4 regions of the Micromonospora sp. NPDC002296 genome follow, and region 1 is predicted to be linked to each of the others. Evidence: riboswitches for the same ligand, from Rfam matches in the RefSeq annotation. Region 1 holds a riboswitch; each other region holds the start of a gene.
The links. A riboswitch is a leader RNA that binds a small molecule or an ion and turns the genes downstream of it on or off. The one in region 1 is predicted to bind cobalamin.
Positions count from the first base shown of each region.

Region 2: linked by a shared signal. The riboswitch ahead of ABT023_RS12935 (VWA domain-containing protein) and the one ahead of bluB (5,6-dimethylbenzimidazole synthase) in region 1 are both predicted to bind cobalamin.
Region 3: linked by a shared signal. The riboswitch ahead of ABT023_RS12965 ((2Fe-2S) ferredoxin domain-containing protein) and the one ahead of bluB (5,6-dimethylbenzimidazole synthase) in region 1 are both predicted to bind cobalamin.
Region 4: linked by a shared signal. The riboswitch ahead of ABT023_RS10805 (ribonucleoside-diphosphate reductase subunit alpha) and the one ahead of bluB (5,6-dimethylbenzimidazole synthase) in region 1 are both predicted to bind cobalamin.

Region 1 covers NZ_JBEOWQ010000008.1:175,654-181,313, forward strand. Annotated here, with positions in the region: gene ABT023_RS09920 (LysM peptidoglycan-binding domain-containing protein) at 1-639, shown strand, start outside; gene ABT023_RS09925 (Rieske (2Fe-2S) protein) at 802-1,653, opposite strand; gene ABT023_RS09930 (hypothetical protein) at 1,825-2,169, opposite strand; gene bluB (5,6-dimethylbenzimidazole synthase) at 2,238-2,882, opposite strand; cobalamin riboswitch at 2,918-3,116, opposite strand; gene ABT023_RS09940 (crotonase/enoyl-CoA hydratase family protein) at 3,278-4,045, shown strand; gene ABT023_RS09945 (dihydrolipoyl dehydrogenase family protein) at 4,108-5,553, opposite strand; gene ABT023_RS09950 (serine hydrolase domain-containing protein) at 5,637-5,660, shown strand, end outside.
Region 2 covers NZ_JBEOWQ010000012.1:112,172-117,831, forward strand. Annotated here, with positions in the region: gene cobBC (bifunctional hydrogenobyrinic acid a,c-diamide synthase/histidinol phosphate aminotransferase CobBC) at 1-545, opposite strand, end outside; gene cobO (cob(I)yrinic acid a,c-diamide adenosyltransferase) at 539-1,153, opposite strand; gene ABT023_RS12935 (VWA domain-containing protein) at 1,153-3,162, opposite strand; cobalamin riboswitch at 3,209-3,353, opposite strand; gene cbiE (precorrin-6y C5,15-methyltransferase (decarboxylating) subunit CbiE) at 3,420-4,628, shown strand; gene cobM (precorrin-4 C(11)-methyltransferase) at 4,625-5,380, shown strand; gene ABT023_RS12950 (precorrin-2 C(20)-methyltransferase) at 5,381-5,660, opposite strand, start outside.
Region 3 covers NZ_JBEOWQ010000012.1:119,281-124,940, forward strand. Annotated here, with positions in the region: gene ABT023_RS12955 (precorrin-8X methylmutase) at 1-436, opposite strand, end outside; gene ABT023_RS12960 (ferredoxin-like domain-containing protein) at 433-1,308, opposite strand; cobalamin riboswitch at 1,354-1,534, shown strand; gene ABT023_RS12965 ((2Fe-2S) ferredoxin domain-containing protein) at 1,670-2,323, shown strand; gene cobN (cobaltochelatase subunit CobN) at 2,320-5,660, shown strand, end outside.
Region 4 covers NZ_JBEOWQ010000009.1:168,337-173,996, reverse strand. Annotated here, with positions in the region: gene ABT023_RS10810 (hypothetical protein) at 1-1,793, opposite strand, end outside; cobalamin riboswitch at 2,097-2,312, shown strand; gene ABT023_RS10805 (ribonucleoside-diphosphate reductase subunit alpha) at 2,484-4,883, shown strand; gene ABT023_RS10800 (ribonucleotide-diphosphate reductase subunit beta) at 4,928-5,660, shown strand, end outside.

The DNA.
Region 1 (5,660 bases):
CAGCTCCCCGAGCCGGTGGAGCCGACGGTGTACCGGGTGGCGAAGGGCGACTACCTGGGCGAGGTCGCCGAGCGCTACCTCGACGACTTCGAGCGGTACCGGGACGTGGCGAAGCTGAACCGGTTGCACGACCCCGACCGGATCCGCCCGGGGCAGCTCATCAGGCTGCCCGACGGCGCGGGCGACGCCGGGGCCCGTACGCACGCCACCGGCCGGCTGGTGGTCCGGCCCACGGCCCCCGCACCCGGCGGCGCGGTCGCTCCCCCGCCCGCGACCCCGGCCACCCCGCCGGCCGCCGAAGCGCCCGCGACCCCGGCGACGACGCCGCCCGCGAAGCCGCAGTCCACCCGCCCGGCACCCGCGCCGCCGGCCACCCAACCGTCGGCCGAGTCGACCCGCGGCAGCCAGCAGGTGGCCCAGCCGCCCTCCGGGCCGCAGCCGGCAATGGCCGCCGGGGCTTCCCGGGTGAGTGAGGAGGACTCGGTGAACCGCCCGCTCGCGGTCTCGGCGGTGCTCGCCGTGGCCAGCATCGTCGGGGCACAGATCGGCGCGGTCCTCGGGCTGCGCCGCCGGCCGGGCATCGCCCGGGCCGCCGCCGGCGCGCGGGCCCTGGTCTCCGGCCGACACCGCCGGAACTGACGCCGGAGGCCCCACCCCCGCCCGCCCTGCACACGCTGTCACGGATTGTGTGGTCATGGCGCGCGCCGATGCCACAGTTCCCGCGCAAGAGCGGTTCGCCGGATGGGCCCGGCGATGGCGCCGGGGCGGCGGGAGCGGCGCCTACGGCGGGCGTGGGAACGGTCAGGGCAGTCGGGCCTGCAACACCCCGTCGACCACCCGGGTCGGCAGGATCTGCTGGTCGTTCCCGGACGGCCCGTGCATGACCTCGCCGCCGTTGAGCCGGAACGCGCTGCCGTGCCACGGGCAGACCACGCAGGCGTGCCCGTCGATCTCGGTGACCTCGCCCTCGCCGAGCGGACCGCTCTGGTGCGGGCAGCGCTCCAGCATCACGGTGACCTCGTCGCCGTGCCGGTAGAGGATCACCGAGACGTCGTCCATCTCGCGGGTGACCAGCGTCCGCTGCGGCAGCCCGGCGAGGTCCGCCAGTGGGTGCCAGCCGTCGCTGATCAGGTGCATCTCGGACACGCTCTGGTTGACCTGGGCCCCCTGCTTGTACGCCAGGTGCCCCCCGAGGTACGCCCCCGCGCTCACCGCGCTCAGGCCGAGGTACGCCAGCGCCCGCCCGGTCCCGTGCCGCCCGCGCAGGCGGGCGGCCAGCGAGCCCGCGTACAGGGCCAGGCCGACGGTGTTGGCGGCGGCGTGCACCAGGCCGATCCGGCGCTGGTCCCGGGCGAGGGCCGCCCAGTCGTTCAGCCCGGCGACCGCCGCCGGGAGTGCGCTGATCGTGCCCAGCCCGACCAGCGTGGTGGCCGCCCGACGCTGACCGGGCATGAGGTCCAGCACGGCGGCGCTGATCCAGGCACCCACCGGCACCTGCACCAGCGCCGGGTGCAGCGGATGCCCGAGGAAGACGCCGTGCAGCAGGTCGCGCACCCGCTGCGGGCGGATGGTGGCCTGGACGGCGCGCTGCAACCGGTCCCCGGCCCGGTCCAGCGCCGAAGTCTGTTCGATTCTCGTCAAGAGTGCCCGCATCCCGTCCGGCTTCCCGGCAGGAGCGGTCGCAAACCGGTCGGCGGTGACGAGCCCGTCGCCATACATGCCGGCCGGCAGTCCCGGGGACACGGCCGACACCGCCGCCGCACCCGCACGTCACCGGCGGTGGGTCCCGCGCCACCGGCCGCCCGGCGGCGCGGGACCCGGCGGCTACTGCCAGGGGCCGCTGCGGCAGATGAACCTACCGGTGTCGCTGTACTGGGTCACGCTGCCGTCGAAGTAGCTGTAGCTGACCCGCACCTGCAGGCCGATGTTGGAGTAGGGGCAGCCGGCGAAGAGGGTCGGTCCGGCGCTCGTGAAGGTCCCGACGCTGCCGGAGTACCAGGTGACCGTCCAGGTCGTCGTGCCGGTGCTGGTGGCGTCGCAGTAGAACTGCGACCCGCCGGACTCGCAGAAGGGCGCGGGGGCGCTGGCCAGGGCCGGGGTGGCTACGGCGGCGGTCAGGCCGAGGGCGGTGAGGACGGAGGCGAGCAGGACCCTGACGGTGGCACGCATGAAGATCCTCCCGAACGTAGCGGGTTGAGGACTGAGGGTGAATGCCACGCTATCCCAGCAATCGAGGTTCATGAATCAGCCGTTCGCCGGTCGGTTACCGCCCAACGGTCGTGGTGCACCGCCTCGGCGAGAGGGCGCTTCCGCCGCCACCCGTGCCGTTCCAGGTCCGGCACGGTCGCCAGGTGGGTGACCGGCCCGAGGCAGAGCCACGCCACCGGCCGGATGCCGTCCGGGATGCAGAGCAGCCCGGCCACGAACGGCTCCCGGTAGAAGGAGACCCAACCGACGCCGAGCCCCTCGGCGGTGGCGGCGAGCCACAGGTTCTGGATGGCCAGGCAGACCGAGTAGAGGCCGGAGTCGGCGATGGCGTGCCGCCCGAGGACAGCCGGGCCACCCCGCGCCGGGTCGTAGGTGACCACGATCGACAGGGTCGACTCCAGCACTCCGTCGATCTTGATCCGGGCGAACCGCTCGGCCGCCTCGCCGTCGAGGGTGGCGGCGAACGTGTCCCGTTCGACCTGGACGTGCTCGTGGAACCGGCGGCGGGTCCCGGCATCCCGGACCAGGACGAAGTCCCACGGCTGCGAGTATCCGACGCTGGGCGCGGCGTGCGCCGCGTCGAGGATCCGGTGCAGGGTGTCCGCCGGCACCGGCTCCCCGGTGAACTCGGCCCGGACGTCCCGGCGGCGGTGGATGGTGTCGTAGATGTTCACAGGCAGGCTCCCGCTGCGCTCGGCCCACCGCTGCGGTGGGCACCCGACGCGAGGCCGGTCTTCGGACTCCCGGATCGACGCCCGACCGTCCGCCTTCCCAGCCGTGCGGCCAGTGGCTGCGCGTGACGCGCGTGGACGGCGGCTCCCCGGTCACCGCGGCGGGCCCGTGCCGGATTCCCACCGGCTTCCCGATTCTCCCCGCAGGCGCGAGGCACCTCACATGATCGTGCCGTCGCCGATGCTAGCGCCCCGCCCGTGCGCCGTCGGGACGGACGGGCCGCTACGGTCGTGTCGGGGTGGACGCCACCACCCCAGGGGCCGGCCCGCCGGCCACCTCGGCCCGCACCGCCGGCCCGCGGCCGAGGGCCGGAGCCGTCCGACCGGGAGGCACGCCGATGGGGGTACGGGTCGAAAGCGCCGGGGCCGTGACCACGGTGATCCTGGATCAGCCGGCGGCGCGCAACGCCGTCGACGGGTCGACCGCCCGGGCCCTGGCCGACGCGTTCCGGGCCTTCGAGGCCGACCCGGAGGCGGCGGTGGCCGTGCTCTGGGGGGCGGGCGGAACGTTCTGCGCCGGGGCGGACCTGAAGGCGATCGGCACCCCCGGCGGCAACCGGGTCGAGCCCGACGGCGACGGTCCGATGGGCCCGACCCGGATGCGACTGTCCAAGCCGGTGATCGCGGCGATCTCCGGGTACGCCGTGGCCGGGGGGCTGGAGCTGGCCCTCTGGTGCGACCTGCGGGTGGCCGAGTCCGACGCGGTGCTCGGGGTCTTCTGCCGGCGGTGGGGGGTGCCGCTGGTCGACGGGGGTACCTTCCGGCTGCCCAGGCTAATCGGCGAGAGCCGGGCGATGGACCTGATCCTCACCGGCCGACCGGTGCCGGCCGAGGAGGCGTACGCGATGGGTCTGGTGAATCGACTGGTCGCGCCGGGTACGGCCCGGGTGGAGGCCGAGCGGCTGGCCGCCGGGATCGCCCGCCACCCGCAGACCTGCCTGCGCAACGACCGGGCGGCGGTGCTGGCCGGCGCCAACCTGACCGAGCCGGAGGCCCTCGCGGTCGAGCTGGCCCACGGCGCGGAGTCGCTGGCGGCCGACGCGGCGGCGGGTGCGGCCCGCTTCGCCGCGGGCGCCGGCCGGCACGGCGCACCCGCGTCTCCCTGATCGTCCGCACCGCACCGGCACGACCCCGTGCGCGTCGGACGATCAGGGAACCAGCGGCGGCGCTACCTCAGGTTGCGCAGGGCGTCCTCGACGGCGCGGTGGAACGTCGGGTACGCGTAGATCATGTTCCGGAGCTGGGTCAGCGGGACCGCCGCGTGCACCGCCACCACCAGGCCCGACAGCACCTCGCCGCCGGCCGGGCCGACCGAGGTCGCGCCGACCAGGACGCCCCGGTCGGCGTCGGCGACCAGCTTGATCAGTCCGTCGGCCCGGTGGATCCAGCCCCGGGTGGACGCGCCGAGCCGGCTCACGCCGACCTGCACGTTGATGCCGCGCTCGCGGGCCTGCCGCTCGGTCAGCCCGACCGCGCCCACCTCGGGGTCGGTGAAGGTGACCCGGGGCAGCGCCCGGTAGTCGGCGTGCGGCACGCCGCCGGCGATCCCGGCCCCCGCCGTGCTCGCCGCGCCGCCGACCGCGCTGGCGGTGCCGCTGGCGTCCGGGCCGGACCGCGCCCGCCGGACACGGTCGAGCACGTCGGCGACCACGATGGCCGCCTGGTACATGGCGATGTGGGTGAACGCGCCCTCGCCGGTCAGGTCGCCGACCGCCCAGAGGGCCCCGGCGGCGCGCATCCGGTCGTCGACGGCGAGGTACCGCTGGGACGGGTCCACCCCGACGGCGTCCAGCCCCAGCTCGTCGAGGTGCGCCCGCCGGCCGGTCACCACCAGCAGCTTCTCGGCGGTGAACTCGACGCCGCCGGCCGCGCTGAGGGTGAACGCCCGCCCGTCGTGGTCGACCCGCTCGGCCTTCACCCCGGTGGAGATCCGCACCCCGTCCGCGCGCAGCGCGGCGGCGGCCACCTCGGACGCCTCGGGCTCCTCGACGGCGAGCACCCGTTCCGCCGCCTCCACCACCGTCACCGCCACCCCGAACCGGGCGAAGACCTGGGCCAGCTCCAGCCCGATCGCGCCGCCGCCGAGCACGAGCAACGACCCGGGCAGCTCCTCGACCTCGACGGCCTGGTGGTTCGTCCAGTACGGGGTGTCGGCGAGCCCGGCGATCGGCGGCACGGAGGGCCGGGTGCCGGTGCCGAGCACGATCCCATGCCGGGCCTGGAAGACCTGGTCGCCGACGCGTACCCGGGCGGGGCCGTCGAGCCGGCCGCTGCCGCGCACGAACCGCCCGCCCTTGCCGGTGAACCGTTCCACCGCGACCCGGTCGTCCCAGGTGTCGGTGGCCTCCGCGCGGATCCGCTTCGCCACCGGCGCCCAGTCCGGCTGGACCTCGGCCGTGCCGGCGAACTCGTTGACCCGCCGGGCCTCGGCGATCGCGTTCGCCGCCCGGATCATCATCTTGCTCGGGATGCACCCCCAGTACGGGCACTCCCCGCCGACCAGGCTCCGCTCGATGCCGACGACGTCGAGGCCCGCCTCGGCGAGGCGGCCGGCCACCTCCTCGCCGCCGACGCCGAGCCCGACCACGACCACGTCCACCAGTTCCGGTTCCACCATGCCGCCAGCATTCCGCACCGCGCCACCGCACCGCACCGTGTCGCCTGCCGGCGTCCGCGCGTCTCCCCTACCGTGGCCGGATGCGCCCACACTTCGGCCCGGTC
Region 2 (5,660 bases), on a different contig from region 1:
TCGCGCTGCAGGATCCCCAGCACGGAGACGCCGACGGACTCCACCGCGCGTGCCGCCTCGGAGGCGTGGCGGGGGGAGCCGGCCTTGTTGAGCACGACACCCGCGATCGTGACGCCGGGCTGGAACGTCGCCATCCCGTGCACGACTGCCCCCACGCTGCGCGAGGCGTGTGAGATGTCCACGACCAGGACGACCGGCGTCCGGGTGAGCGTCGCGACGTGGGCGGTGGAGGCGAACCCGTCGCCGCCGATGCGGCCGTCGAACAGGCCCATGACCCCCTCGACGACCGCGACGTCCGCGTCCTGGGCGCCGTGCAGCAGCAGCGGGACCACGAGCGAGGGGTCGGTCAGATGCGGGTCGAGGTTGCGGCCCGGACGCCCGGTGGCCAGCGCGTGGTAGCCGGGGTCGATGTAGTCGGGCCCGACCTTGTGCCCCGAGACGGCATGCCCGCGGGCGGCCAACGCGGCCATGAGCCCGGTCGCGACCGTGGTCTTGCCGTGGCCGGAGGCGGGTGCCGCGAGCAGCACGCGTGGCAGCCTCACCACTCGATGCCTCGCTGACCCTTCTGGCCGACGTCCATCGGGTGCTTGACGTGCAGCATCTCGGTCACCAGGTCGGCCGCCGCGACGAGGCGGGGGTCGGCGCGGCGTCCGGTGACGACGACGTGCTGGCGGCCAGGACGGTTGGCGAGTGTCTCCACGACGTCGTCGACGTCGACCCAGCCCCACTGCATCGGGTAGGTGAACTCGTCCAGGACGTACAGCTGGTGCCGCTCGGCCTGGATGCGCCGCTTCACCTCCGCCCAGCCCTCGGCGGCGTCAGCGGCATGGTCCGCCTCGGTGCCGCCCTTGCGGCTCCAGGACCACCCCGAGCCCATCTTGTGCCACTCGACGGGCCCGCCCTCGCCGGTCTCCTCGTGCAGGCGGCCGAGCCGTTCGAGCACCGTCTGCTCCCCGATGCGCCACTTGGCCGACTTGACGAACTGGAAGACCCCGATGTCCCAGCCCTGGTTCCAGGCGCGTATCGCCAGGCCGAAGGCAGCGGTCGACTTGCCCTTGCCGTTGCCGGTGTGGACCATCAGCAGCGGGCGGTTGCGCCGTGCGCGGGTGCTGATGCCGTCGTCCGGGACGACCAGCGGCTTGCCCTGCGGCATCAGGCCACCCCCTCGCGCGGCGCGGTCGCCGTGCGGACGACGCCGGTGAGCCCCTCGGCGGTCACCTCACCGAGCGGCACGTGCTCGGCCTGTAGGTATGCGGCCAGCTGCGCGGCAAGGCCGAGCCGGAACCGTCCGGTCTCGCAGTCGACCACGACGCTCTGCACGCCGGAAGCGGCCAGGTGCGTCGCGGCGCGGTGGGCACGACCGAGCGCGTCCGGCCCGAAGGTTGCCCGGCCGTCGGTCACCACGACCAGCAGCGGCCGGCGGGACGGGTCGCGCAGCGCCTCGCGGCGCAGCACCTCCGCGGAGCGCTCCAGGCCCTCGGCGAGCGGCGTACGCCCGCCGGCCGGCAGGTCGGCCAGGCGCCGGGAGGCGACATCGACGGACCCGGTCGGCGGCAGGGCGACGTCGGCGGTGCGCTGGCGGAACGTCACCAGCGCGACCTTGTCCCGGCGGCGGTAGGCGTCCAGCAGCAGCGCGAGCACGGCGGTCTTGACCTGCTCCATGCGGCGTCGCGCGGCCATCGAGCCGGACGCGTCGACGCACAGCAGGACGAGGTTCGACTCCCGCCCGACGGTTTCTGCGCGGCGCAGGTCGCCCGGGGCGAAGACGAGACCGCGGCCCTCGACCAAGCCACCACGGGAACGCTGGTGCGGTGCCGCCTCGGTGATGGTGCCCGGCAGGTGCAGGCGGCCGGCGACGGACGATCCGCGCTGCTGCCCGACGACCCGGCCCTGAGGGGTGCGTGCCCGGGACCGGCGGCCGGCCTGGCCTTCGCCGGTGCCCCGTACGACGAGCAGGCGGGCGCGTGCCGGCTCACCGGCGGACGCGACCGATCCGGCAACGGCAGGCTGCGGCGCGTTGTCCGGCGCGGGCGATCCTCCGGCGGGGGAGTCGTGGACGTCCCGGGACCGGCCGTCCTGCGGGGCGTCGTCCGGCGGCCCGCCGCCGGGACCACCGGGCCCGTCGTCGGGCCCGTCCGGTCCGGGGTCCGGGTCGTCGTTGCCCAGCAGGTCGTCGAGCCGGTCCTCGTCCAGGCCGGGCTCGTCGAACGGGTTGCGGCGCCGGCGGTGCGGCAACGCGAGACGGGCGGCGACGCGGACGTCCTCGCGGGTCACGTGCGCGCGTCCCTGCCAGGCGGCGTGCGCCGCGGCGGTGCGGGCGGTGACGAGGTCCGCGCGCAGGCCGTCGACGTCGAACGCGGCGCACACCTCGGCGATGGTCGTCAGCGTCCGGTCGTCGAGCACGACGTCCGGCACGAGCCGCCGGGCTGCCACCAGCCGCGCGCGCAGGGCGTCCTGCTCGTCGGCCCAGCGTGCGGTGAAGCCCTCCGGGTCGGCGTCGAACGCCAGCCGGCGACGCACGACCTCCACCCGCAGGGAGGGGTCGCGCGGTGCGGCGACCTCGACGGTCAGGCCGAACCGGTCGAGCAGCTGCGGGCGCAGCTCGCCCTCCTCGGGGTTCATCGTGCCGATCAGCACGAACCGGGAGGCGTGCTCGACTGAGAAGCCGTCGCGCTCCACGCTGACCCGGCCGGTCGCCGCCGCGTCGAGCAGCAGATCGACGAGGTGGTCGTGCAGCAGGTTGACCTCGTCGACGTAGAGCAGGCCGCGGTGGGCTCGGGCGAGCAGGCCCGGCTCGAACGCCACCACGCCGTCGCGCAGCGCCACGTCGAGCTTGAGGGAGCCCGTCACCCGGTCGTCGCTCGCACCGACGGGCAGCTCGACGAGCCGCACCGGCCGCTCCACGACGGGCGTGGACGCGTCGACGGGCCCGTCGGGGCAGACCGCCAGGGAATCGTCCGGGTCGACCGAGAACCGGTCGCCCGCATACGTCCGTACCAACGGCAGCACCTCGGCGAGGCCGCGCACGGTGGTGGTCTTGGCGGTGCCCTTCTCCCCGCGGACCAGGACGCCGCCGATGAGCGGATCGATCGCTACCAGGGTGAGGGCGAGAGTCATGTCGTCGGAGCCGACGACGGCACAAAAGGGGTACTGCGCTGGCATATAGGGCTCCCGCTCGATCTGCCATGACCGTCCACGACGCGGACGCGTCGCGGCTCGGATCGAGGCCGGTCTTCGGACTTCCCAGGTCTGTGCCTGAGTCACCGCAGCGGGCCCTGTGCCGGATTCTCACCGGCTTCCCAGATTCTCCCCGTGGCCATCGGCCGTGGGGCACCTCGAACCTTCGCATCACCCTAGACGCCGTCCTGACGGCCCAGGCAGCGGTCCGGCGGCCGGGCGGACCGGGCTAGGGTGCAACCATGGAGGCGCAGGTGACCGTTGTCGGGCTCGGGGCCGACGGCTGGGCGGGCCTGCCGGAGCCGTCCCGGACGCTGGTGCACGGGGCTGCGACGCTGCTCGGCGGGGCCCGGCACCTCGATGCGGTGCCGCCGGTCGATGGCCAGGAGCGCGTCGCGTGGCCGTCGCCGCTGCGTGAGAGTCTGCCGGGCCTGCTGGGTGCCGCGCGCAGGCCCGTCGTGGTGTTGGCGTCGGGCGATCCGCTCGTGTCGGGCGTCGGCACGACGCTGCTGGACATCCTGGGCCCGGAACGGGTGACGATCGTGCCCGCGGTCTCCTCCGTGGCGCTCGCTCGGGCACGTCTCGGGTGGCCGGCGGAGTCCGTCACGACGGTGAGCCTGGTCGGCCGCGACGTGCGCCTCGTCGTCCCCGCGCTCGCCCCCGGGCGGCGGCTGCTCGTGCTCTCCAGCGACGAGACGACGCCGGCCGCCGTCGCCGCGCTGCTCACCGGACTTGGCTGGGGAGAGTCCAGGCTGGCCGTGCTCGGCGACCTCGGCGCCGCGGGTGAGTCGCGTGCCGAGTCGACCGCGGCTTCGTGGAACGTCGTGGACGTGCCCCGGCTGAACGTCCTGGCCGCCGAAATCCGGGGCACCGGACCGGGCTGGGCCGCGGGCGGGGTGCTCCCCGACGACGCGTTCGAGCACGCCGGGCAGATCACCAAGCGCGACCTGCGCGCCAGCGCCCTGGCCCGGCTCGCGCCCGCTCCCGGTCAACTGCTGTGGGACGTCGGCGCCGGCAGCGGCTCGATCGGCGTGGAGTGGATGCGTGCGTGGCCGACGGCGCGGACGATCGCGATCGAGTCCCGCGCCGACCGCGCCGCGCTCGTGCGTCGCAACGCCGCCACGCTCGGCGTTCCCGGCCTGCGTCTCGTCGAGGGCTCGGCACCCGACGCCCTGGCCGGTCTCGAGCGCCCTGACGCGGTGTTCGTCGGCGGTGGAGCGACCGTCCCCGGCGTGCTCGAAGCGTGCTGGGACGCGCTCGGCACCGGTGGCCGGCTCGTCGTCCACGGTGTCACGGCCGAGACCGAGGCGGTGCTGATCGAGCGGTACCGTCGCCGTGGCGGCGAGCTCGTCCGCCTGCACGTCGAGCGCGCCGAGCCGCTCGGCAGCTTCACCGGCTGGACGCCCGCGCGTGCCGTCAGCCAGTGGACCGTCACCAAGGGAGAGTCATGACCGTCCATTTCGTCGGGGCCGGACCCGGTGCCGCCGACCTGCTCACGCTGCGCGCGGTGCGCCTGCTCGAGGCTGCGGACGTGTGCCTGTACGCGGGCACCTACCTCGACGCCGACGTGCTCGGCCACTGCCGCGACGACACCCGGCTGGTCGACACCCAGCACCTCGACCTGGACGAGATCACCGCCCACCTGGTGCAGGCGCACGCCGACGGGCTGGAGGTCGTGCGGCTGTGCTCGGGCGACCCGTCGCTGTACTCCGCGGTACATGAGCAGGCGCGCCGGCTCGACGCGGCGCAGGTCCCGTGGGACGTCACGCCCGGTGTGCCCGCCTACGCGGCTGCCGCGGCGATCGTCGGCGCCGAGCTGACCGTCCCCGAGCTCGCCCAGTCGGTCGTGCTCACCCGCGCTCAGGCCCGTTCCACGGTCATGCCGCCGGGGGAGCAGCTCGCCGCGTTCGCCGCGACCGGCGCGACCCTGGCCCTGCACCTGGCCATCACTCGCAGCCGTGAGCTGGCCGCCGAGCTGGCCCAGCACTACGGCGACGGGTGCCCGGTCGTCGTCGTGTCCAAGGCGACGCAGCCGGATCAGCTCGTCCTGCGCGGCACACTGGCCGACATCGGCGACCAGGTCGAGGCCGCGGGCCTGCGCCAGGCCGCGGTCATCCTGGTCGGCCCCGCGCTGGCTCCCGACGTCCGCGGCGGTGAGTCGTTCCTGTACGCCGCCGGCCGCGAACGTCGCACCCGCGGCTGACTAGGCGACAGAGCGCGGGCTCCAGACGCGGCCGGCCGCGGTGACGCGCGTCGACGAGGCGCCCACGAGCAGCAGGCACTTCATGTCGATGGTCTCGGGGTCGAGCTCGCCCAGCGTCGTCACGGTGAGGCTCTCCCCGGCGCGGCCGACGTCGCGACCCACGACTACGACGGTCTCGGGCGACTTGTGCTCCAGCAGCACCGCTCGGGCCTGCGCGACCTGCTCGGTGCGCGAGCGCGAGCGCGGGTTGTAGAGGGCGAGCACGAGGTCCGCCTCGGCG
Region 3 (5,660 bases), on a different contig from region 1:
TGGGGGCGTTGCCGAACGCGACGACGGCACCCTCGATGTGCTCGGCCCACAGGGACACCGCCGCGGCGGACCGGGTCGTGCCCCACGCGCGGGCGAGCGCCGGGACCTCGGGCTCGCGCAGGAGGCAGCGGACCTCGTTGTCGCGGGGCAGCCGGGCGCGGGTGACGCCGGCGGCGACCATGTGCGCGTCCGTCAGGATCGGCGCCCCCGCGTCGAGCGCCGCCCGGGCCGCCGTCACGAGACCGGGATGGATCACCAGGTCCCGCGTCAGGTCGGTCTGCCCGCACGCGTGGATCATCCGCACCGCGACCCTCTCGGCGTCGGTCGGGACGCGCGTCAGGTCGGCCTCGGCGCGGATGGTGGCGAACGAGTCGGCGTAGATCGCCGCGCCGTCGGTGACGTAGTCGTAGCGGCGCGTCGGTGGGGCGAGAGTCATGCATTCTCCAGATCGGGGACGAGCAGGGTGCGCCGTGGCGTGACGACGAGGTCGCCGGCACCGAGGGCGCGGACCTCGTCCATGAGGCGAGCATCCACCCGGCCGTCGGGCACCGCGAGGTGCAGCGCGACCCGGCCGTCGTCCTGCGCGATCCTGCCAAGCGGGAGCGGCGGCGTGTTCACCCGGGTCCCCGCGGCACGATCGAGCACGGTGCCCAGCACTGCCGCGCCGGAGCCGGGCAGCTCGTCGACGTGCCAGGGGGAGCTCGGTTCGCTACCGGCGAGCCCGGCGAACCGTACGGCGAGTGTCGTCAGTGCCGCAGCGGCCTCGCCCAGCGGGACGACCGGTCCCCAGGCCGTCCCGGCGCGCAGCTGCGCGGTGCTCGCGTCGAGCGCCACGAGACCGAGGTCAAGGTCGCGCTCGACCAGGTCGCCACGGCCGTCGTCGAGCACGAACAGGAACCGGCCGGCCAGCGTGGCGAGCAGGGGCTCCGCGCACAGCCGGGCGTCGAGGTCAGCGATCACCGGACGCAGGTCGGCGCGGCCACCGCTGCGTCCGGTGAGCGGTGAGGCCAAGATGTTGCGCACCCGCTCGTGCGACGTCGACGGCACGAGCCCGGTTGCCATGATCGCTTCCACGACCGCGTCCGGCAGGCACCCGTCGTCGTGCTCGATGCCGCGCACCTGGAGGTTGGCGCGGCTGGTCAGGTGGACCGCGCCGTCGCCGTGCCCACCCGCCACCCGGACGAGTGCGCCGAGCGCCCCGACCGTCACGGCGCCACCGGGGACGCGCACCCGGACGAGCGCGCCGTCGTCGGCGATCCAGGGGCGCAGCAGACCGGGACACAGGTCGCGGCGGGTCCTCTCGGTCACGGCGCCATCGTGCCAGAGCCCGTCTCGGGCACCGTCGGTCGGCGGTGCTACGTTCGTCCTGCCAGCCAAACTCAGCCATGAGCCAGGGAACCCGGTGAGAGTCCGGGACTGACGCGCAGCGGTGAGGGTGACGGGCGGAGCACGACGCCACTGGACCAACGGTCTGGGAAGGCGCTCCGTCCGGTTGATCCCGAGTCCGAAGACCTGCTGGCCGCAGACCCCGTCTGCGACACCTGCCCATCCAGGCCTCGCGCACAGGCCTCCGGACGAAGGAAGACCCTCGTGTCCCGTTATCCTCGCTCGCACCAGAGCGGTTCCTCCCACCACGTTCCGCCCACCTGGCTCGTCTGCTCCTGACGTCGTGAGCGTCCTCGTCCACGTCGCGACCGCGCTGCCGGACGCCGCCCGGTCAGCGGTGCTGCGCCGGGAGGCCGAGGCCGCCGGTGCCCGTCTGGCATTCCTGCAGGGCGGCGAGCCGACCCTCACCCACGTGCTCGACCTGGTGCACGCCGACGGCGTCCGAGAGGTTCGCCTCGAGCCGGTGAGCACCGACGACCTGACCTACGCCCGCTCGTGGGTGGGACGCGTCGCCGGCCACTGGCACCGCCAGCAGATCGACCCGCCGGTCATCCGGTTCGGCGAGCGGACCATCACCGGCCGCGAGGCGCCGTTGTCGTCACCGGCCTGGGACGCGCCCCCGCCGTACCGGCACCATCTGCTGCTGTGCCGCGGCCCGCGCTGCAGCGCCCGAGGCGCGGACGAGACCTACCGCGCGCTCGTCGGCGCGCTCGTCGAGCACCGGCTCACCGACTCCGACGTCCTCATGGCGCAGACCGGGTGTCTGTTCCCGTGCAATCACGGCCCCGTGGCCGTCGTCCACCCCGACGGCGCCTGGTACGGGCCGGTGCGACCCGGCGACGCGGCACGGCTGGTCCGCGAGCACCTTTGCGCCGGTCGCTCGGTCGACGACCTGCGCCTCGGCCCCCGGACCATCTCCACCGAAGGAGAAGTATGACCCGCATCGCTCTCATGTCCACGTCCGACACCGACCTGTTGTCGGCGCGTGCCAGCGGCTCGGACTACACCTGGGCCAACCCCGCCCGGGTGACCGACGAGCGCCGCGACGCCCTGACCGCCGAGGCGGACCTGGTCGTGCTGCGGGTGCTCGGTTCGCCCGAGGACGTGCGGGACGTCGCCGCCCTGGTGCGCGACGCCGGACGTCCCCTGGTCGTCCTCGGCGGGGAGCGGACGCCGAACGCCGCACTCATGGAGCTGTCAACCGTGCCGATCGGCGTGTGCGCCGAGGCGCACCGTTACCTCGCCGAGGGAGGCGCGGAGAACCTGGGTCAGCTGCACGCCTTCCTCTCCGACACGGTGCTGCTGACCGGCGAGGGCTTCGAGCCGCCGGCCGTCCTGCCCGAGTGGGGCGTCGGCCGGCAGGCAGCCGGGAGCGGGGTGCCACGGATCGGCGTCCTGTACTACAGGGCACACGAGGTGAGCGGCAACAACGCGTTCGCGCACGAGCTCGCCGACGCGATCGACGCGACCGGCAAGGCCGTCGGCGTGCCGATCTTCGTCTCCTCGCTGCGGGCGGCACCCGACGAGCTGTTCACCGAGCTCGCCACGCTCGGCGCGATCATCGTCACCGTGCTCGCCGCCGGCGGCTCCAAGCCCGCCACCGCCGGCGCCGGCGGCGACGACGAGTCCTGGAACGTCGAGCGGCTGCGCGCCTTGGACGTCCCCGTGCTGCAGGCGCTGGCGCTCACGTCCAGCAAGGCCGAGTGGGAGGCCTCCGACGACGGCGTCACCCCGCTCGACTCCGCGACCCAGATCGCCATCCCCGAGTTCGACGGCCGGCTCATCACCGTCCCGTTCTCGTTCAAGGAGGTCGACGCCGACGGTCTGCCGCGCTACGCGACCGACGCCGAGCGGTGCGAGCGCGTCGCGGGCATCGCAGCGAACCACGCGCGGCTCCGACACGTCCCGCCGGCCGAGCGCAAGGTGGCCCTCGTCCTGTCGGCCTATCCGACCAAGCACAGCCGCATCGGCAACGCCGTCGGCCTCGACACGCCCGTGTCGGCGATCCGGCTGCTGCGCGCGATGCGCGACGCCGGCTACGACCTCGGCGCGCCCGGCGAGATCCCCGGGCTCGACCCGCTCCCGCCGGTCGAGGGGGAGGACCCCGACACGACGGCCGGCAACGCGCTCATCCACGCGCTGATCGAGGCCGGTGGCCAGGACGAGGAGTGGCTCACGCAGGCCCAGCTCAGCGAGTCGCACGTGCGCATCGGCCGCGACGACTACCTGCGCTGGACCGCCCACCTGCCGGGCGAGCTTCGTGACGCCATGGTCGAGACCTGGGGCGAGGCCCCCGGCTCACTGTTCGTCGACGACGCCGGCGACATCGTGCTGGCCACGCTGCGCGCGGGCAACGTCGTCATCCTCATCCAGCCGCCACGCGGCTTCGGCGAGAAGCCGGTCGCGATCTACCACGACCCCGACCTGCCACCGTCGCACCACTACCTGGCGGCGTACCGCTGGCTCGAGCACGGCTTCGGCGCCGACGCGGTCGTGCATCTGGGCAAGCACGGCTCGATGGAGTGGCTGCCGGGCAAGAACGCCGCGCTCTCGGCCGGGTGCGCCACGGACGCGGCCATCGGCAGCATGCCGCTGATCTACCCGTTCCTCGTCAACGACCCCGGCGAGGGCGCCCAGGCCAAGCGCCGCGCGCACGCCACGATCGTCGACCACCTCGTGCCGCCGATGGCGCGCGCCGAGAGCTACGGCGACATCGCCCAGCTCGAGCAGCTGCTCGACGAGCACGCCAACGTCGCGGCCATGGATCCGGCGAAGCTGCCCGCGATCCGCCAGCAGATCTGGACGCTCATGCAGTCCGCGCAGATGCACCGCGACCTCGGGCTGGAGGAGCGACCCGACGACGAGGAGTTCGACGACTTCCTGCTGCACGTCGACGGCTGGCTGTGCGAGATCAAGGACGTCCAGATCCGCGACGGGCTGCACGTGCTGGGCCAGGCGCCGACGGGACAGGCGCGGGTCAACCTCGTACTCGCCGTGCTCCGCGCCACGCAGGTGTGGGGCGGCCAGAACCGCGCTCTGCCCGGCCTGCGCGCCGCCCTGGGGCTCGCGGAGGACGCCCCTCTCCCCACGGTCGACGCCGTGGAGGGGCAGGCCCGTGCCCTGGTCGAGGCGATGGAGAAGGTCGGCTGGGCCGTCGACGCGATCGACGCGCTGCACGACGACCCGGTCGTGCGCGACGTCCTGCGGTTCGCCGCCGAGCAGGTCGTCCCGCGCCTGGCCGCCACCACCGACGAACTGACCAACGTCCTGCACGCGCTCGCCGGCGGCTTCGTCGAGGCCGGGCCGTCCGGCTCCCCGCTGCGCGGACTGGTCAACGTCCTGCCGACCGGTCGCAACTTCTACACCGTCGACCCGCGTGCCGTCCCGTCGCGCCTCGCGTGGGAGACGGGACAGGCGATGGCCGAGTCGCTCGTCGCCCGGCACCTCGCCGAGACCGGCGAGTACCCGCGCTCGGTCGGCCTGTCCGTGTGGGGGACGTCCGCCATGCGCACGTCCGGTGACGACGTCGCCGAGGTGCTCGCGCTGCTGGGCGTGCGCCCGACCTGGGATCCGGCCTCGCGACGCGTCAACGGCCTGGAGGCGATCGACCTCGACGAGCTGGGCCGTCCGCGCATCGACGTGACCGTGCGCATCTCGGGCTTCTTCCGCGACGCCTTCCCGCACGTCATCGAGATCATCGACGACGCCGTGCAGATCGTCGCCGGGCTGGACGAGCCCGACGAGCTCAACTTCGTCCGCGCGCACACCCGCGAGGACCTCGCCGAGCACCGCGACCTGCGGCGGGCCACCACCCGGATCTTCGGCTCGAAGCCGGGCTCGTACGGTGCCGGCATCCTCCAGGTCGTCGAGTCCGGCACGTGGCGCGACGACGCCGACCTGGCCGCGGTCTACACCGCGTGGGGCGGCTTCGCGTACGGCCGCGGGCTCGACGGTGTCGCGGCCACCGACGACATGCGCACCAGCTACAAGCGCATCGCCGTCGCGGCGAAGAACATCGACTCGCGCGAGCACGACATCGCCGACTCCGACGACTACTTCCAGTACCACGGCGGCATGATCGCCACGGTCCGCGCGCTGACCGGCGCCGAGCCGAAGGCGTACGTCGGGGACTCCACCATGCCGGACGCCGTGCGCACCCGCACGCTGCAGGAGGAGACCAACCGCGTCTTCCGCTCACGGGTCGTCAACCCGCGCTGGATCGCGGCGATGCAGCGCCACGGGTACAAGGGCGCGTTCGAGCTCGCCGCGACCGT
Region 4 (5,660 bases), on a different contig from region 1:
GTCGGCGGCAGGTCGTCGAAGCTGAAGGTCTCGATCTTCTTGACGGCCTTCGAGGCGTCGCTCTGGCCGTTGTTGCCGAACGTCTTCGCCTGGACCTGGTATTCGCCGACGGGCAGCGACACGGTGAGGGACCACGAGGTCGAGGCGGTGTTCACCGCTGCGACCGTCGCGTTGATGCTGTTGGCGGCGCCCCACGTCGTGAGGTCGTCCTGCAGGTACTTCTTGGAACCCCGGTTCTGGATCTCGATACCGACCTTGGTGACGCCGGCCGGAGAAGTCGCCTGCCCGCCGAACGCGAACGGCGCGTTGGCCTGCTTGACCGCCCCCTCGATGGGCGTGACGATCGTCGTGTCGACCGGCGAGGGCGCCGGCGCCTGGGCGAGGTCGAAGAACCCGACCCGCCCCACCGGCAGGCCGCCCTTGGTGTTGCCGTCGCCACCGACGAAGAGGCCGCGCGGGGTGGCCAGCATCGCCTTCTCCCCCTCGTACGAGCTGGAACCCGGGTTCCACTCGATCGCCGTGCCCGTGGCCGGGTCGAGCGCGCCGAGGTGGTCACGGCGGACCACCTGGTCGCCGAGACCGTAGCCGCTCAGGCCCTGGCCCGTGCCGTACCCGACGTTGTCCAGGCCGGGCCACGGGACGTTGGAGGTCGGCGATTCCTGCCAACTGAAGTGGCCGCCGACGTACACGGCCGTCTCGGTGATGGCGACCGAGTAGATGCTGTCGAAGTGACGCGACACCCAGATCGGCTCGACGTGGTCGGCACCGGCCACCGGGAACGCGATCGCCGTGTCGTTGATCGGCGGGCGGTCGCCTCCCGAACCGCTGGTGACGACGAAGTAGGAGTCGTCCGGCGCGACGTCACCGGCGAAGACCCGCTGGATGCCGCCGACGAAGGACAGGTTGTCCTCCCAGAGGCGGGTGCGCCACGGCAGGAGGGCCTTGGTGGCGGTGTCGACGAGGCCGACCCCGTAGCGGTCCTGGCCGGCGATCTGGCGACCGGTGTGCACGACCAGCAGGCTGCTGCCGTTGTGCGTCAGCTTGAGCTGCTGCACGGTGAGCATGCCGCCGACGCCGATGCCGCCGGACAGGGGCAGGTTGAACCCGCTGTCCACCGCCCCCGTCGTCGGGTTGAGCGCGACCAGCCCGCCGCGGTTCACACTGTTCACCTTCGTGAACTGGCCGCCCACGTACACCGCGGTGCTGCTCACGGCCAGAGCGGTCGCGCGCCCGTTCCCCTGCGCGGTGAACGCCGCGATCGGAGCGCCGGTGACCGGGTCGAGCCGTACGATCTTGCGCTTCGTCAGGCCGCCGACCGTGTTGAACGAGCCAACGACATAGAGCGACGAGCCGTCCGGCGAGGCCTCGACGGCCTCGACGGACCCGTCGAACGTCGGCTGGAAACCGGTGTCGACCAGGCCCGTGTCGATGTTGTAGGAAGCCAGCGACGGCTGCGCCACCGGCGTCCCGCCGACGTTGGCGATCGCGGTGAAGGAGCCGGCGACGAAGACCCGGTTGCCGATCACCTCGATGTCGGTGATCTCGCCGTCGGTGATCCTCGGTACGTCATTGCGCGGCGTGCTGGGAACCAGCCCGGTGTGCCCCGGCGCCGACAGGGCCGCGGCCGTGCGGACGGCCGTACGTGTCGCACCGCCGCCGCCGACCGTTGCCGTGGCGGCGCGAGCGCCGGCGTTGGCGACCTCGTCGGCGGCACTGCCTGCAGCCGCCGGTTGGCCTGTCAACAGCACAGCCCCGGCGACCAGACCCGCGATGGCGCGGCTCCGAACGTGCATCGAGACAACCCCCTGTAAAACGCCTGAATCGCGTCGCCGGGTCGATTCCCGGCGACGTCCATCCCTGGCGTGCCGGAAGTCACCGTAGGAGGTCGTCATCCCTTGTGTACGGACGCCCGTCGGAAACCCGACCGGTCGACATCCGTTCCGGTCCTACCGGCCGGGTCCGCCGTCCTTGGATCCAGACCCGCTCCACCAATCGGCTCGGTCGCTGCGCCGCAGGAATCGACGAGGCTTCACCGCCGGGCCTCCGACACGCCCGGACTCGACATGTGGGGTGTGACAACGCCGAAGTCCCTATATATGGTGTCGGCCGTAGCTGGTTCGGCCGCTCATCCGGGGTGGTCGAGGCAAGAGGGAACCCGGTGGGAATCCGGGACTGCCCCGCAGCGGTGAGTGGGAACGACCGCCGTCATCAGCACTGGGCCGCCTGCGGCCTGGGAAGCGACGGCCAGTAGAAGACCGGCGAGCCCGGTCACGCCCGCGAGTCCGAAGACCTGCCAGCGCGCCGCGTACCCATACCGGGGTGGGCGGCGGTCCGAGGCCGCGTGGGACGGCCGACGCCACCTGACCCGCGCCTCGCCGGCGTGACGTCCGCCGGTGTCTGCCTCCACGCGTCCCAAGGCCATCAGGTCTCGAGCCCGCGAGGAGTGAGTGATGGCAGTCACCGAGGTTGTCCCGGCCGACGGCATGGTGGCCGACGAGGCAGCCCTACCGGGCCCGCGACGGACGCAGATGCGCGTCCGCAAGCGCGACGGCGGCACCGAACCGGTCGATGTCAACAGGATCGTCGGAGCGGTCGAGCGGTGGACGGTCGGCCTCGCCGACGTCGACCCGTTGCGGGTGGCGACGCGGACGATCAGCGGCCTGTACGACGGCGCGACGACCGCCGAGCTGGACCGGCTGTCCATCCAGACCGCGGCCGAGATGATCGGCGAGGAGCCGCAGTACTCGCGGCTGGCCGCCCGCCTGCTGGCCGGCTACATCGACAAGGAGGTCCGCAGGCAGGGCATCGGCTCGTTCAGCGAGGCGATCCGACGGGGACACGTCGAGGGCCTCATCGGCGACGGCACCGCCGCGTTCGTCGCCGCCAACGCCGCGCAGCTCGATGACGCCGTCGACCCCCACGGTGACCTGCGGTTCGAGTACTTCGGGTTGCGCACGGTCCACGACCGGTACCTGCTGCGCCACCCGACGAGCCGGCTGGTTACGGAGACCCCGCAGTACTGGTTGCTGCGGGTGGCCTGCGGCCTGTCCCACGCCCCGGACGAGGTGATCGAGTTCTACCGGTTGATGTCGAGCCTGGCGTACCTGCCGAGTTCGCCGACGTTGTTCAACTCCGGCACCCGGCACACCCAGATGTCCTCCTGCTACCTGGTCGACTCCCCGCGCGACGAACTGGACTCGATCTACCAGCGGTACGCGCAGGTGGCGAACCTGTCGAAGTTCGCCGGCGGCATCGGCATCGCGTTCTCCCGGGTCCGGTCGCGGGGCGCGCTGATCCGGGGCACCAACGGGCAGTCCAACGGGATCGTGCCGTGGCTGCGGACGCTGGACGCCTCGGTGGCGGCGGTCAACCAGGGCGGCCGGCGCAAGGGCGCGGCCTGCGTCTACCTGGAGCCGTGGCACCCGGACATCGAGGAGTTCCTGCAACTGCGGGACAACACCGGTGAGGATGCCCGGCGCACCCACAACCTGAACCTGGCCAACTGGGTCCCGGACGAGTTCATGCGCCGGGTGGAGGCCGACGGGGTGTGGTCGCTGTTCGACCCGGACGTGGTGCCGGAACTGCCGGACCTGTGGGGGGACGAGTTCGACGCGGCGTACCGGGCGGCCGAGGCTCAGGGCCGGTACGTGCGGCAGGTGCCGGCGCGGGAGCTGTACGGGCGGATGATGCGGACCCTCGCGCAGACCGGCAACGGGTGGATGACGTTCAAGGACGCTGCGAACCGGTTGTGCAACCAGACCGCCGAGCCGGGCAACGTGGTGCACCTGTCCAACCTGTGCACCGAGATCATCGAGGTGTCCAGCGACGCCGAGACCGCCGTGTGCAACCTCGGCTCGGTCAACCTCGCCGCCCACCTCGCCGACGGCGGCCTCGACTGGGAACGGCTGCGCGCCACCGTCCGCACCGCCGTGACGTTCCTCGACCGGGTCATCGACATCAACTACTACCCGACCCCGCAGGCCGCGGCGAGCAACCCCCGCTGGCGGCCGGTCGGCCTCGGCCTGATGGGCCTGCAGGACGTGTTCTTCGCCCTGCGGCTGCCGTTCGACTCCCCGGCCGCCCGGGAGCTGTCCACCCGGATCAGCGAGGAGCTGTACCTGACGGCCCTGGAGACCTCCGCCGACCTGGCGGAACGCTTCGGAGCCCACCCGGCCTTCGCCGAGACCCGGGCGGCACGCGGCCGGCTCCAGCCGGACCTGTGGGGCGTCACGGGCAGCCAGGCGCAGCGCTGGAGGGTGCTGCGGGAGCGCGTCGCCGCGCACGGCCTGCGCAACTCGCTGCTGGTGGCGATCGCCCCGACCGCCACCATCGCCTCCATCGCCGGCTGCTACGAGTGCATCGAGCCGCAGGTGTCCAACCTGTTCAAGCGCGAGACCCTGTCCGGGGAGTTCCTCCAGGTCAACACCGCTCTCGTACGCGAACTGAAGGCCCGCGGCCTGTGGACCGACGAAGTCCGCTCGGCGATCAAGCGCGCCGAGGGATCGGTGCAGGGCATCACGGAACTGCCGGCGGAGGTCCGGCAGCTGTTCCGTACGGCCTGGGAGTTGCCGCAGCGGGCGCTGATCGACCTGGCCGCCGCCCGCGCCCCGTTCATCGACCAGTCGCAGTCGCTGAACCTGTTCCTCGCCGCCCCGACGATCGGCAAGCTCTCCTCGATGTACCTGTACGCCTGGAAGGCCGGGCTGAAGAGCACCTACTACCTGCGGTCCCGCCCCGCCACCCGGATCCAGCAGGCCACGGTCGCACCCGCCGGCCCGGTCAGCGCCGTCGGCCCGGTCGGCGTCGTCGCGGCGGGGGTGGCCGTCGACGAGGCGGTGGCCTGTTCCCTGGAGAACCCCGAGTCGTGCGAGGCCTGCCAGTGACCGCCCCGACCGACACCACCGCCACCGACCCGAGGACCACACACATGCTGCTCGACCCGGGGATGGACCTCACCCTCCGCCCGATGCGCTACCCGCACTTCTTCGACCGGTTCCGCGACGCCATCCGCAACACCTGGACGGTGGAGGAGGTCGACCTGCACGCCGACCTCGCCGACCTCGACCGGCTCTCCCCGGCGGAGCGGCACCTGGTGAGCCGCCTCGTCGCGTTCTTCGCCACCGGCGACACCATCGTCGCCAACAACCTGGTGCTGAACCTCTACCAGCACGTGAACTCGCCGGAGGGGCGGCTCTACCTGTCGCGGCAACTGTTCGAGGAGGCCGTGCACGTCCAGTTCTACCTGAACCTGCTCGACACGTACGTGCCCGACGAGGCCGAGCGGTTCGCCGCGTTCGACGCCATCGAGAACATTCCCTCGATCCGGCGTAAGGCCGAGTTCTGCTTCCGCTGGATCGACTCCCTCCAGGACCTGCGGGAGCTGCGTTCGAAGCAGGACCGGCGGGTGTTCCTGCTCAACCTGATCTGCTTCGCCGCCTGCATCGAGGGGTTGTTCTTCTACGGCGCCTTCGCCTACGTCTACTTCCTGCGCTCCCGGGGACTGCTGCACGGCCTGGCGTCCGGCACCAACTGGGTGTTCCGCGACGAGTCCATGCACATGGCCTTCGCCTTCGACGTGGTCGACACCGTCCGCCGCGAGGAACCGGACCTGTTCGACGACGACCTCGCAGACCAGGTCCGCCTGATGCTCACCGAGGCCG